Regions from separate parts of the Dankookia sp. GCM10030260 genome, predicted to be linked through region 1. Evidence: riboswitches for the same ligand, from Rfam matches in the RefSeq annotation. Region 1 holds a riboswitch; the other holds the start of a gene.

Region 1 (7,184 bases):
GTGGAAGACCGGCAACGGTTGCCGCAGCCGCGTCGCCAACCCGCGCCAGAACTGGATTTTTTGCCCGTTCGGGTGTCACGCCCGAGCCACGCGCGCGATTGTTTCGCGACTACGGGCTGTGCCGGGCAGCGCGGGATTTGGCCCGGGCGCCGCCGGATGTATGATGGTCGTTCGATGCAGGAGACCCGTATGGGAGAGGCGCGGGCCCAGCCCGGCGGTACAGGAGACGGCATGGCGGTGCAGCGCGAGCTGGGCAGCCTGTCCTTCGAGGACGCGCTGCAGGAGCTGGAAGAGATCGTACGGTCGTTGGAGGCGGGCAAGGGCAGCCTCGCCCAGGCCATCGGGGATTATGAACGCGGCGCCGCCCTGCGGCAGCATTGCGAGCGCAAGCTGGCCGAGGCCGAGGCGAAGGTGCAGGCCATCGTCGAAGGGTCCGGCGGCCCGACGCTCCGCGATGTCGAATGAGGTTGCCTGAATGACCAGGACCACCGAGGCGCCGTCCCTCGCGCACGCCATGGCGGAGGCCGCCGCCGAGATCGACCAGGCCCTCGACATCCTGCTGCCGCCCGAGGAAGGGCCGGAAGCGCCGTTGTTCGCCGCGATGCGCTATGCCGTGATCGGCGGCGGCAAGCGGCTGCGCGGTTTCCTGGTGCTGGAAGGGGCGCGGCAATTCGGCGTCTCCCGCCAGGCGGCGCTGCGCGTCGCCGCGGCGATCGAGATGGTGCATGCCTATTCCCTGGTGCATGACGACCTGCCGGCGATGGACGACGACGACCTTCGTCGCGGCAAGCCCACCGTGCACAAGGCCTGGGACGAGGCGACCGCGATCCTTGCCGGCGACGCGCTGCAGTCCCATGCGTTCACCGTCCTGGCCGAGGAGGACACCCATGCCGATCCGGCGGTGCGGGTGGAGCTCATCCGCTGCCTGTCGAAGGCGGCGGGGCCGCGCGGCATGTGCGGCGGCCAGATGATCGACATGCTGGCCGAGCAATCGGGCGGCCAGATGGACGAGATGGAGGTCGGCCGGTTGCAGACCCTGAAGACCGGCAAGCTGATCGAATTCTCGGCCGAGGCCGGTGCGGTGCTCGGCAAGGCGGCTTTGCCCCAGCGCCATGCGCTGCTCGGCTATGGCCGCGACCTCGGGGCCGCCTTCCAGATCGCCGACGACCTCCTGGACGCCACCGCCTCGGCCGAGGAGACCGGCAAGGCGACCGGCAAGGATGCCGCCGCCGGCAAGGCCACCCTGGTCAGCCTGCTGGGCCTCGAGCGCGCCCGGCTGCAGGCCGAACGCCTGGTGGCCCAGGCCAAGACCCATCTTGACGGCTTCGGGGAGAGGGGTGACCTCTTGCGGATGCTTGCAGATTTCACGATCGAACGGAGGAAGTAGATGTCGGCCGCCCCCTCCACTCCGTTCCTCGACCGGGTACGCGTCCCGGCCGACATGCGCAATTTCTCGACCGACCAGCTGAAGCATCTGGCCGACGAGTTGCGGGCCGAGACCATCCATGCGGTCAGCCAGACCGGCGGGCATCTCGGCGCCTCGCTCGGCGTGGTCGAGCTGACGGTGGCGATCCATGCGGTGTTCGAGACGCCGCGCGACCGGCTGATCTGGGACGTCGGCCACCAGGCCTATCCGCACAAGATCCTCACTGGCCGGCGCGACCGCATCCGCACGCTCCGCACCGGCGGCGGGCTGTCGGGCTTCACCCGGCGGTCCGAGAGCGAATACGACCCCTTCGGCGCGGCGCATTCCAGCACCTCGATCTCCGCCGGCCTGGGCATGGCGGTGGCCAGCGACCTGAAGGGCGATACGCGGAACGTGATCGCCGTCATCGGCGACGGCGCGATGAGCGCCGGGATGGCCTACGAGGCGATGAACAACGCCGGCGCCGAGAAGTCCCGGCTGATCGTCGTGCTCAACGACAACGACATGTCGATCGCCCCGCCGGTCGGCGCGATGAGCGCCTATTTGTCGAAGGTCGTCTCTTCCCGCCCCTTCCTGTCGCTGCGCGACATGATGGCGAAATTGGCGCGGCGCTTCCCGGCACCGCTCGAACGTGCCGCCAAGCGGGCCGACGAATATGCCCGCGGCCTGCTGACCGGCGGCACCCTGTTCGAGGAATTGGGCTTCTACTATGTCGGCCCGATCGACGGGCACGACCTGGAGCATCTGCTGCCGGTGCTGCGCAACCTGCGCGACACCGAGCTGCACGAGCCGATCCTGCTGCATGTGGTGACCAAGAAGGGCAAGGGCTACGCCCCGGCCGAGGCCAGCGCCGACAAGTACCATGGCGTGGTCAAGTTCAACGTCATCACCGGGGAGCAGGTGAAGGCTCCGCCCGGTCCGCCGAGCTACACCAAGGTCTTCTCCAACGCGCTGATCGCCGAGGCCGAGGCGGACGACCGCATCGTCGCGATCAACGCGGCGATGCCGTCGGGCACCGGGCTCGACGCCTTCGCCAAGAAATTCCCCAAGCGCAGCTTCGATGTCGGCATCGCCGAGCAGCATGCCGTCACCTTCGCCGCCGGCATGGCGACGGAAGGCATGAAGCCCTTCTGCGCGATCTACTCGACCTTCCTGCAGCGCGGCTACGACCAGGTCGTGCATGACGTGGTGCTGCAGAAGCTGCCCGTGCGCTTCGCCATCGACCGTGCCGGGCTGGTCGGCGCCGATGGCGCGACCCATGCCGGCAGTTTCGACATCGCCTATCTCGGCTGCCTGCCGGACATCGTGCTGATGGCCGCCAGTGACGAGCTCGAGCTCATGCACATGGTGGCCACCTCGGCCGCCATCGACGACCGGCCGAGCGCTTTCCGCTACCCGCGCGGCGAGGGGCTCGGGCTCGAGCTGCCGAAGCGCGGCACGCCGCTCGAGATCGGCCGCGGCCGGGTCATCAGGGAAGGCAGCTCGGTCGCCATCCTGTCCTACGGCACGCGGCTGCAGGAATGCCTGAAGGCGGCCGAGGAGCTCGGCGCCCGTGGGCTGTCCACGACGGTTGCCGATGCCCGCTTCGCCAAGCCGCTGGACACCGCCCTGGTCGAGCGCCTGGCACGCGAGCACGAGGTGCTGATCACCATCGAGGAAGGCTCGGTGGGCGGCTTCGGCAGTCTCGTGCTGCACCATCTGGCGCTGCGCGGGATGCTGGATGCCGGGCTGAAGGTGCGGCCGATGTGCCTGCCGGACCGCTTCCTCGACCACGACAATCCGAAGAAGCAGTATGACGAGGCCGGGCTGAACGCGGCGCAGATCGTCGCCATGGCGGTCGCGGCGCTGGGTGCCGGCGCGGCGGCGGCGCCGGCGCGGGCGTAGCAGGGCAAGTCCAGGGAGGAAGTATCCTCCCTGGCCTCTCCTCTGTTTTTTAAAGTCTGGCACTCGCCGCGCGGCGGGTCCTGACTCACAAAAGGGAAGGGTGGGGCTTGGGGAGGGAATACCCATTTCCCTCCCCAACCTTGCTTACGGCTGCACCAGTTCTGCCCGCAGCGTCCGCGCGGCCTGGACAAGGTTGGCGATGGCGGGCTTCACCTCGGCCCAGCCCCGCGTCTTGCAGCCGCAATCCGGGTTCAGCCAAAGCCGGTCCGCCGGCAGGTGCCGCATCGCCCGGCGGAACAGCCCGGCCATCTCCTTGGCCGGTGGCACCCGTGGGCTGTGGATGTCCCAGACCCCCGGGCCGATGCCGTTCGGGTAGGCGAAGCCCTCGAAGGCGGCCAGCAGTTCCATCCGGCTCCGCGTCGTCTCGATCGAGATGACATCGGCATCCATCGCGGCGATCGCCTCGATGATGTCGCCGAATTCGGCGTAGCACATGTGGGTATGGATCTGCGTCTCGTCGCGCACCCCCGCGGCGGCGAGGCGAAAGCACCCCACCGCCCAGCGCAGGTAGTCGGCCCACCCGGCCCGGCGCAGCGGCAGGCCCTCGCGGAAGGCCGGCTCGTCGATCTGGATGATGGCGATCCCCGCCGCCTCCAGGTCCCGCACCTCGTCGCGGATCGCCAGGGCGAGCTGCCGGCAGGCGGTCTCGCGCGGGATGTCCTCCCGCACGAAGGACCATTGCAGCATGGTGACCGGCCCGGTCAGCATGCCCTTCACCGGGCGCGCGGTCAGCGACTGCGCATAGGTCGTCCAGTCCAGCGTCATCGGCGCCGGGCGGGAGACGTCGCGCCACAGGATCGGCGGCGCGACGCAGCGGCTGCCATAGGACTGCACCCAGCCATGCCTGGTGAAGGCATAGCCCGGCAGCTGTTCGGCGAAATACTTGACCATGTCGTTGCGCTCGAACTCGCCATGCACGGGCACGTCGACCCCGGCCTCCTCCTGCCAGCGCACCGCCTCGGCGATCAGCCGGCGCATGGTCGCGGCATAGTCCGCCGCCCCGGTCTCGCCGCGGACGAGGCGGGCGCGGGCCGCCCGCACCTCGGCGGTCTGCGGCAGGGAGCCGATGGTCGTGACCGGCAGCAGCGGCAGGCCGAGCCGCGCCTGCTGCCGGGCGCCGCGTTCCGGATAGGGGCTGGCGCGCTGCTCCATCGCCGGCGTCGCCGCGGCGAGCCGCGCCGCGACCGCGGGGTCGGCGCCGTCGGCGCGCAGGGCGTCCAGGGCCGCGGCGCTTTCGGCGAAGGCGCCACGCGCCACCGCCTCGCCCTCGTCCAGCGCGCGGGCCAGCAGCGCCACCTCGGCCAGCTTCTCCTCGGCGAAGGCGAGCGCGTTGCGCAGCACGCGCGGCAACGCGGTCTCGTCCCGCAGGCTGTGCGGCACGTGCAGCAGCGAGCATGACGGGGCGACCATCAGCCGCTGGGCACCGCCGGGCCGGGCGGCTGCCTGCTGTGCCAGGGCAAAGGCGGCGCGCAGGTCGCGGCGCCAGACATTGCGGCCATCGACCAGGCCGAGCGAGAGCCATTGCTCCGGCCGCATCGCCGCGAGGACCGGCGCCAGTTGTTCCGGTGCGCGGACCAGGTCGAGATGCAGCCCGTCGACCGGCAGGCGGCAGGCCAGGCCGAGATTGTCGCCGAGCCCGCCGAAATAGGTTGCGACCAGCAGGCGTAGCCCCGGCGCGGCCTCGGCCAGGCAGCGATAGGCGAGTTCGAAGGCCGCGGCCCCACCGGCGGGCAGGTCGGTCACCAGGCAGGGTTCGTCGAGCTGCACCCAGCAGCCGCCCGCTTCGGCGATGCCGCGGAGTGCCTCGGCATAGGCCGGCAGCAGCGCCGGAAGCTGGGCGAGCGGGTCGCCGCCCTCCGCCGGCTTCGCCAGCAACAAGAAGGAGACCGGTCCCAGCAGCACCGGCCGGGTACGGCAGCCTGTCACCAGACCTTCCCGGACCGCCTCGGCCCAGGGATTCTCGGTCAGGTGGAAGCGGGTGCCGGGCGCGATCGGCGGGACGAGGTAGTGGTAGTTGGTGTCGAACCACTTCGTCATCTCGAGCGCCGGCGCATCCGCAGCGATGCCGGCCGCCTGCTCGGCCGCCGTGCCGCGGGCGCCGCGCGCCAGGGCGAAGCGGGTCGCGAGCGAGGCCGGGCCCTCGCCGGACCAGCCATAGCCGGGCGGGATGGCGCCGAAGGCGCAGGCGGTGTCCAGCACATGGTCATAGAGCGCGAAGTCGCCCGCCGGGATATGCGAGATGCCGGCGCCCTGCTGCAGCCGGCGGCTGGCGGCGCGCAGGCCTGCGGCGGTGCGGCGGAGGTCGTCCTCCGTGCTGCGCCCGGCCCAGAAGGCTTCGAGGGCGGTCTTGAGCTCGCGGCGTGGCCCGATGCGTGGGAAGCCGAGATTGGCGGCGATGGTCATGCGTCGGCACTCCGCCCCCGGTGCGCCCAGCCCGGGGGTAGGGTTGCGGCGCCCGGTGCGGGTCGCCGATGCCGGCAGGTCTCCTGGCTCGCGGGTCGCCGCCGCCGGCCCGGCCTTCCCACGCGGTCACCCGCGCAGTGGCCTGCCCCCGAGGTTTGGCCTCACGGGCATTGGACCGGCGGCTCGCCGCCGACAGTTGCTGGGGCAGCCACCGACTGGGCGCAGCGCGCCGCACGGTGTTCCCTTTTCACCCGTTCGCACGGGACCGGCATGCCATAAGGATATGTGCATATCCAAATGGCGACAACTTGCATCTGGTCACGCTACCGCGAGACCAACTGGCCGTTGCCGGCCACCGCGGCCGCGATTTCCTGCTGGGCCGGGTTGCGCTAGAAGCCCACCCATGCCGGATCACAAGCAACCACGGGCAGTTGGCCGGGTCCGTGCCGATCAGCTGCTGGTCGATCGCGGCCTTGTCGAAAGCCGGACCCGTGCGCAGGCGCTGATCATGGCGGGCAAGGTGTTCTCCGACACGCGGCGGATCGAGAAGGCGGGCCAGGTGCTGGAAGCCGGTGCGCCGCTCGAGCTGCGTGGCCAGGACCACCCCTGGGTCTCCCGCGGCGGGGTGAAGCTGGCGCACGCGATCGCGCATTTCGGCCTTTCGTCCGAGGGCCGCATCTGCATCGATGTCGGCGCCTCGACCGGCGGCTTCACCGACGTGCTGCTGCAGCATGGCGCAACCAAGGTCTTCGCCGTCGATGTCGGGCATGGCCAGCTCGCCTGGAAGCTGCGGAACGACCCGCGGGTGGTGGTGATGGAGCGGGTGAATGCCCGCTACTTGGAACACCTGCCGGACGCGCCTTCGGTGCTGGTCTGCGATGCCAGCTTCATCGGCCTTGGCACCGTGCTGCCGGCGCCGCTGGCGCTGGTAGCGCCCGGCGGCTGGGCGGTGGCATTGATCAAGCCGCAATTCGAGGTCGGGCCGGCCGTTGCCAAGGGCGGCGTGGTGCGGGACGCGAACGTGCACCGCCAAGTCTGCCACCGCATCGCCGACTGGTGGGCCGCACTGCCCGGCTGGCGGGTGCTGGGGGTCGAGGCCAGCCCGCTGCTGGGACCGGAGGGCAATCGCGAGTTCCTCATTGCGGCGCACAAGGCCGCCTGACGGCCGGCGCGGCTGCCGCTATATCGAGGGCATGAACGAGATCGCGCCCCCCGAACGCCGCTTCCCCGACCTGAAAGCCGAACAGGCCATCGCCCCAGACCTCAAGGCCGCCGGCTGGAAGGCGGTGCCGGCCCGGGACTATCCGGCGATGATCGGCCCCTTCCTCGCCCGCCGCGCCGGCGAGGGCTGGGAGTACGGCTTCCTGCCGGAACAGCGCCACCTCAACATCGGCGGCGTCGTGCATGGCGG
Region 2 (7,184 bases), on a different contig from region 1:
CGACGATCTCGGGGTTGGCGGCGGCGAGGTTGGTGGTCTCCGACGGGTCCTTCGCCAGGTCGTACAGCTCGACCCGCGCCGGCAGCAGGGCGGCGACCAGCAGCTTCCAGTCGCCCTGGCGGACCGCGGCGCGGAAGGGCTCGACGTTGTAGACGATCTCGGTCCGGGGGGGAGGGCGCCTTGCCGGTCACCAGCGGCCAGATGTCGACCCCGTCCAGCGGCTTCGACTTCGCCAGCGGGGCGCCGGCCAGCCCGGCCAGGGTCGGCAGCATGTCGACGACATGCGCCAGCCCGTCGACCTTGCCGGCCGGGATCCGGCCCGGCCAGTTCATCACCGCCGCGGCGCGCGTGCCGCCCTCGTACAGGGTGCCCTTGCCGTTCCGCAGCGGCGCGTTGTCCGGCGGGATCTCGCCCTTCACCGGCGTGTCGCCGGTGAACATGGCCGAGCGCGTGCCGCCATTGTCGCTGTGGAAGACGATCAGCGTGTCGTCGCGCATGCCCCGCTTCTCCAGCGCGGCGACGACGCGGCCGATCTGGTCGTCCATGGCGCTGACCTGCGCCGCATAGGCGCGGCGGTTCGGGTCGGCGATGTGGGCATACTTGTCGAGCCAGGCCTTCGGCGCCTGGTAGGGCGTGTGCGGCGCGGTGAAGGCCAGATAGAGGAAGAGCGGCCTGGCCTTGTCGTGGCCGGCGATGATCTTCGCCGCCTCCTGCCCGAACAGGGTGGTGTCGTAGCCTTCTTCCTTGACCACCTTGTTGTCGCGGTACCAGTCGCGCACGCCGTGCGAGGAATGCTTGAAGTGGTCGATCTCGCCGACCAGGGCGCCGTAGAAGGAATCGAACCCGCGCTGGCGCGGCCACATCCCGGGCTTGCCGTGGCCGACATGCCACTTGCCGACCATGGCGGTGCGGTAGCCGGCGGCCTTCAGCGCCTGCGGCAGCAGGTATTCGTCCTGCGCCAGCCCATAGGTCGCGCCGGCGGGGATGACGCCGGTCTGCAGCCCGTAGCGCATCGGGTAGCGCCCGGTCAGGAAGGCCGCGCGGGACGGGGTGCACATCGGCTCGACGTAGAACTGCCCGAGCTTCGCGCCGCCCTCGGCCAGCCGGTCGATGTTCGGCGTGCGGATGTCGGAGCCCTGGAAGCCGACATCCTTCCAGCCCTGGTCGTCCGAGAGGATGTAGACGATGTGCGGCGGGCGGGCCGGCTTCGCCGGCTGCGCCATGGCCTGGCCGGCGCCCGGGCCGGCGCCGAGCCCCGCCGCGGCGGCGAAGGCGGCGCCGCCGAGCAGCATGTCGCGCCGCGTCCTGCCGCCGGCGGCGGGCGTCGTCTCGCTGTTGCGGTCCATGGCGTATTCTCCCTGCAGGCTGCGGTCAGAAGCGGAAGGTGGCGCCGACGATCGGCCCGCTGAGATGCATGTTCTGATGCACCGGGACCGAGCCGTAGGAGAAGGAGAGGTGCCGGTAGCCGGCCCGCAGCACGGTCGATTCGCCGATCTGGTAGTCGGCGGTGCCGAGCAGCTGCCAGGTCTGCTGGGTCGAGGAGGTGGCGCCGAAATCGGCCGCCAGGGTCGCGCCCCAGCGCGGCGCGATGGCGACGTGGTAGCGCAGGCCGATGAGCGGGTCCGCCCAGGTCGCGCCGGGGCTCTTCGAGGTGCCGGGCAGCAGGCCGGCATCGAGCGAGAATTTGGTCGACAGCCCGAAGGCGCGGACGCCGAGGCCGAGGTCGAGCGTGTGCACGCCGGTGTCCAGCACCCGCGCGGAGAAGAGCGCCGATCCGATGACCTGGGTGAGCTGGACGTCGCCGCCGGCATAGAGCGGGCCGTTGACCGGCTTGAGGTCGGCCTTGACCGAGATGGCGAGGATGTCGGCGGTCACCCCGAAGCGGCCGTAGCGGAGTTCCGCCGCGCCCATCAGCGGAATGGCGTTCAGGTTGTCCAGCACGTCGCCGAAGCGGGCGGAGACCTCCTGGCCCGAGCGGTCGGGCAGCGGGGTGCGCAGCGAGCCGCTGAGGCCGGCGACCCACAGATAGGGGGTGAGGTCGAGGCGAAGCTGCGGCGCGGCGGCGTCCTGCGCCGCGGCCGGGCCGGCGGCGAGGGCCAGGCCGAGTGCGGCGCCTGCCAGGCGCGACCGTAGTGTCACCGCGCGATATCCGGCCATTCCCCCAGGTGCTCCCATCCCCGATGCCGTCGCCCGCGCCGCCACGGCCGCCCGGTGGGTGCCCCCGTCCGATGCGGGGGCGCCGTGGCGGCGGCGGCGTTGCGGGCCATGGCGCAGCCCTGCGCCACGGATTGACGATTTCGTCAAATTGACGGAACCGTCAAGCAGAATTCGACCGCGTGGCGGAATTGTCCTATACGCGATGTCTTCCCAGCCATGGTCGGCGGTCCAACAGCGTGATGGCAACCCGGCCGGAGATCGGCCAGCACAAGCGTCTGCGCACCCGCACGGCCCTGGTCGAGGCGGCGATGCGCGTCTTTGCCCGGCTCGGCCCCGATACTCCGGTGATCGGCGACTTCATCGCCGAGGCCGGGGTGGCGCGCGGCACATTCTACAACTATTTCAAGACCAAGGAAGAACTGCTGATCGCCGTGGCGGCCGTCATTGCCGACCGGATCCAGGCGGAGACCCGCATGCTGCGCGGCCTGGTCGATCCCGCCGACCGGGTCGCCTGCACCGTGCGGCTGTTCATCCGGCAGGCCGCCGCCGATGCGACCTGGGGCTGGATCATCGTCCGCGTCGCGCTGATCGCCGCGCCGCTGGGCGAGACGATGCGGGCCGACCTCGCCACCGACATCGCCGATGGCATCGCGGCCGGCCGGTTCCAGGTCGCCGCGCCGCAGGTCGCCTACGACCTGGTGCTGGGTGCTGGGCTGATGGGCATGCGCTCGGTGCTGCGCGGGGAGGCCGCGCCCGGCCATGCCGAGGCGGTGGCGCGGATGCTGCTGCTGGCGCTCGGCGTCGCCGATGCGGCGGAGGTCGCGGCCAGGCCGATGGCCGAGGCCGACATCCTGGCGCGGTCGCCGCGCGCCTAGCCGCGCGCCGCGCCGGCCAGGATGACGCCGGCCCCGGCCAGGCAGAGCATCGCCCCGGCCAGGTCCCAGCCGCTCGGCGCCTGGCCCTCCACCGCCCAGAGCCAGCCGAGCGAGGCCGCGATGTAGACCCCGCCATAGGCGGCGAAGGCGCGGCCCGCGGCATCCGCCTCCACCCAGGTCAGCGCCCAGGCGAACAGGAACAACGAGGCCGCGCCGGGCAGCAGCCAGAGGGCGCTCGCCCCCTGCCGCAGCACCGCCCAGGCGGCGAAGCAGCCGGCGATCTCGGCAAGCGCGGCGAGGAGATAGGCGAGGGCGCTGGTCATGCGGCGCAGGCTACCGCGCCGCATCGCCCGCTGCAGCCATGCCTCCGCCGCTACAGCGCGAAGCGCGTGCCGACCAACAGGCTCCGACCCGGGGTGACGAAGCCATTCACCGGCTCCCACCGGCTGTTGCCGAGGTTGCGCGCCTCAAGGAACAGCGCCGCCTGGTCGAAGGCCTGCCAACTGGCCGTGACGTTCACCACCGTCCCCGCCGGATTGCTGCGGGCGTAGGGGTAGGCGGTGCCGTCGTTGGCGTAGCTGGCGAAGGCGCCTTCCGGGCTGCGGCCGGTGAAGAGCAGCGTCGGCGCCACCACCACCCTGGGCATCGGCACGATCCGCGCGGTCAGGCTCACCACCGTCTCGGGCCGGCGCGGCAGGCGGCGGTCGGTCTCGGCGTCGAAGGCCTCGGTGATGGTCCAGGCCGTCGTGGTCTCCAGCCAGGTCGCCGGGCGCAATGTCAGCCCCAGCTCCGCGCCATGGATGTTGGCGCGGTTGATGTTGGCATAGGTGCTGCCGGTCGGGCCGAAGACGTTGATGATCTGGTCGCGCACCCGGCTCTGGAAGAAGGTCCAGCTCGCGGTGGCGAAGCGAGCCCTGCCGAAGCCGGGCAGGTCGGTGTCGCTGCCGATCTCCCAGCCGAAGCTGCGTTCCGGCTTCAGGTCGGGATTGCCGGTCGAGACCTGGAAGCCGTCGAAGCTGCCGATGCCGTAGCGCTCGAACAGCGAGGGGGCGCGGAAGGCGGTGCCGGCGGTCAGGCGCAGGCGCGAATTCAGCTCCGGCAGCGCCAGGGCGGCGCCGAGCTTCCAGGTGGTGGCCCCCTCGACGCCGGTGACGTTGTCCTGCCGCAGCCCGCCCGAGAGGTCGAGCCGGTCGAGCAGCCGGTACTGCAGCGACGCCCAGCCGGCGGTGGTGTGCTGCTGCGCGCGCAGGTTGCTGGTGAAGTCGCCGAAATCGGAGGGGAAGGACTGCGTCGTCCGCGCGTCCTCCAGCGTATGGGTCACGCCGAAGCCGAGCGCGCCGTCGGTGAAGGGCCCGGCCGTGGGGAGCCGCACGGTATTGCCCCAGTCCAGGCCGGTGCGGGTGCCGCGGAAGCGGGAATCCTCCCGGGTGAAGGCATCGAACTGGTCGGGCAGGTTGGTGTAGCGGCGGGTCTGCTCGGTCGAGAAGACCCGCATCCCGGTGGTCCAGGCGCCGTCCAGCAGCTTCGTCTCGCCGCGGATCTGCCCGGCCCAGCGGCGGTCGCGGCCGCTGTAGTTCGGGTCGTCCTGGGGGACGTTGTCGAGGCCGAATTTGTTCTCCCGCCAGCGCAGCAGCGCCTCGAAGCGCGTGCCCTCGAGCGGCGTCCAGCCCAGCCGCGCGGTGCCGGTGGCGCCGCGGAAGCCGTCGCGCTCGGGGATATTGGCCTCGAAGCGCGGCGCCATGGCGTTGGAGCCGCGGGTGGACTGGGAGAAGCCGGACATCAGGTAGTCGAAGGCACCCACCGTGCCGGTGGCGCCGAGCCCGCCGCGCAGCGTGTTCTGGGTGCCGCCGGCGAGCTCGCCATAGGGCTGGAAGGCGCGGTCCGGCGCGGCGCGGCGGGTGATCAGGTTGACCACGCCGCCGATCGCCGAGGACCCATAGAGCGAGGAGAGCGGCCCGCGCACCACCTCGATCCGCTCGACGTCGAACAGCAGGTCCTGGCCGAAGTCGAAGCCGCCGGTGGGCGCGCCGACATCGTTGGCCGGGACGCCGTCGATCAGCACCAGGACGTTGCCGCTGCCGGTGCCGCGCAGGAAGGCCGAGGTGAGCTGTCCCGGCCCGCCCTGCGGCGCGATGCGCAGGCCGGGGACGGCGGTCAGCGCCTCCGCCAGGGTCTGGTAGCCGCGCTCCTCGATCTCCTGGCGGGTGATGACGGTGGCGGCGGCCGGCACGCGCTCCTGCGGCGTCGGGATGCGGGTGCCGGTGACGATGGTGTCGGGCAGGGCGGTCTGGGCATGGGCAAGGCAGGGCAATGCGGCGATGCCGCATGCCAGGGCCAGGGTGATGCGTCGCATGATGGGTTCCCCCTGCGGCGTTGACGAACGAGCCCCGGCCCGAATGGGGCCGGGACGACGGGCGTCGTTCCCGCAGACGGAGGCACCCCGCCAAGGCGGAAGGCCTGTGATCCGGTGCGCCGGTGCACCCCGCCCGGCACGCGCGAGACAACTCTGCGCCGGCCGGTCTCCTGGCTCACGGTGGGGGAGTCCGGGGACCCCCGCGGTCCTGCCGCCTTCTCGCACCGCAGGGTGCAATGGCGAATGGCAGGACCTCACCGCCTACAGTTGCGAGGGCAGCCGCGGCCTGACCGGATCGCTCCGGCCTCGCGCGTTCCCGTTTCAGCCCTTGCGGGCCACCGGCGCATGGATGCGGTGTAGCAGCCGGGCCGGCCCGAGGGCAGGGGGCTTGGCCCGCTTGGGCCTTGCGTGCCGAAGCTGTGTCGCCATGCCTGCCGACAGGGCTAGAACATCCAGCCCAGCGCCTTGATCCCAAGCCAGCAAACCATGCCGAGCACCGCCGTGGCGAAGGCGCAGCCGCCGATGGTCAGGCCGATGCCCCAGGCGGTGGTGCGGTTGTCGTGCTCGACCAGCCCGAGCGCCATGACGATGGCGCCGAAGGCCGGCGGCCCGTTGGTGCCGGGTCCGGGCAGGATCAGCATCAGCGCCACATAGGCGATCAGCCAGCCGAACACCCTGTCCCCCAGGGGCGAGACGAAGACGCCGGGCCGCGGCTTCACGAAATGCTCGACCTTGCGCAGCCATTTGGAAGAGGAGCCTGCGAGCCGCAGCAGGTCCTCCCGCTTGATGCTCTGGCGGGCGATGAAGCCCGGCAGCTTCGGCACGCTGCGGCCGAGCCCCATCTGCACGCCGAGGATCAGCACCGGCGTGCCGAAGACCGAGGCCATGCCGGGCAGCAGGGAGGGCAGCAGCAGCAGCAGGATCAGCAGGCCGAAGGCGCGGTCGCCGAAGGCCAGGGCCATGTCGCCGAGGCTGATGCGCTCATTGGGAAAGCGGGCCGCCACTTCGGCGACGATGCGGGAAATCGGTGCGCCGGCGGCGTCATGCCCCTGGTCGTGCCCGAGGTCAGGCCCAAGATCGCGCGTAGACGATGCCGCAACGATCGGCGCCTCGATATTCCCATCCATTCCCGGTCTCAGACCCTTCGTCCCAGTCCAGGCCCGACCGCGCTGCGGCCGGACCGCCAAAAGCCTCGCCATGCGGCCCTTCTTTTCGAGCCCGTCACGGTTACCCTATCCTAAGGGCAAGCGGCCCGCCATGCACCGGGAATCTCGGTGAAACCCCAACCGGGCGGGCCGGCCGATCCTGTCAGCTCCCGGTAAAGGCCGGCTTGCGCTTCTCCATGAAGGCGCGGCGGCCTTCCTTGTAGTCGGCGCTGTCGAAGCAGGCGGCCATGGCGGCGCGGATCCTGCCCATGTCGCGGTCGGCCGCGTCCTGCAGCACCGCCTTCACCGTCTGCTTGTTGGTGGTCAGCGAGAGCGGCGCGTTGCTTGCGAGCGTCGCGGTCAGCCGGTCGACCTCGGCCTCCAGCTGGTCGACCGGGACGACCTTGTTGACCAGGCCGATCCGCTCGGCCTCCTTCGCGCCGAAGCGCTCGCCGGTCATCAGGATCATGTGGGCATGCGCCGGGCCGACCAGGTCGACCAGGGCACGCACCATGTCGAAGCCGTAGGCGATGGAGAGCTTCGCCGCCGGGATGCCGAACTGACTGTCGTCGGAGGCGATGCGGATGTCGGTGGACATCGCGATGCCCAGGCCGCCGCCCATGCAGAAGCCGCGGATCTGCGCGATCACCGGCT

What was found. Region 1 has a riboswitch for cobalamin ahead of metE (5-methyltetrahydropteroyltriglutamate--homocysteine S-methyltransferase). Riboswitches for the same ligand answer to the same signal wherever they lie in the genome.
Region 2: another riboswitch for cobalamin. It lies ahead of ACFQS7_RS06070 (TonB-dependent receptor plug domain-containing protein); the one in region 1 lies ahead of metE (5-methyltetrahydropteroyltriglutamate--homocysteine S-methyltransferase).

The regions. Positions count from the first base shown of each region.
Region 1 is NZ_JBHTDE010000004.1:293,985-301,168, forward strand. Features, by position in the region: gene ACFQS7_RS17020 (exodeoxyribonuclease VII small subunit) at 232-465, shown strand; gene ACFQS7_RS17025 (polyprenyl synthetase family protein) at 476-1,387, shown strand; gene dxs (1-deoxy-D-xylulose-5-phosphate synthase) at 1,388-3,310, shown strand; gene metE (5-methyltetrahydropteroyltriglutamate--homocysteine S-methyltransferase) at 3,455-5,773, opposite strand; cobalamin riboswitch at 5,829-6,058, opposite strand; gene ACFQS7_RS17040 (TlyA family RNA methyltransferase) at 6,177-6,935, shown strand; gene ACFQS7_RS17045 (PaaI family thioesterase) at 6,967-7,184, shown strand, end outside.
Region 2 is NZ_JBHTDE010000001.1:1,249,465-1,256,648, forward strand. Features, by position in the region: gene ACFQS7_RS06050 (arylsulfatase) at 1-1,346, opposite strand, end outside; gene ACFQS7_RS06055 (hypothetical protein) at 1,372-2,157, opposite strand; gene ACFQS7_RS06060 (TetR/AcrR family transcriptional regulator) at 2,397-3,032, shown strand; gene ACFQS7_RS06065 (YnfA family protein) at 3,029-3,355, opposite strand; gene ACFQS7_RS06070 (TonB-dependent receptor plug domain-containing protein) at 3,406-5,385, opposite strand; cobalamin riboswitch at 5,528-5,743, opposite strand; gene ACFQS7_RS06075 (exopolysaccharide biosynthesis protein) at 5,829-6,512, opposite strand; gene ACFQS7_RS06080 (enoyl-CoA hydratase) at 6,694-7,184, opposite strand, start outside.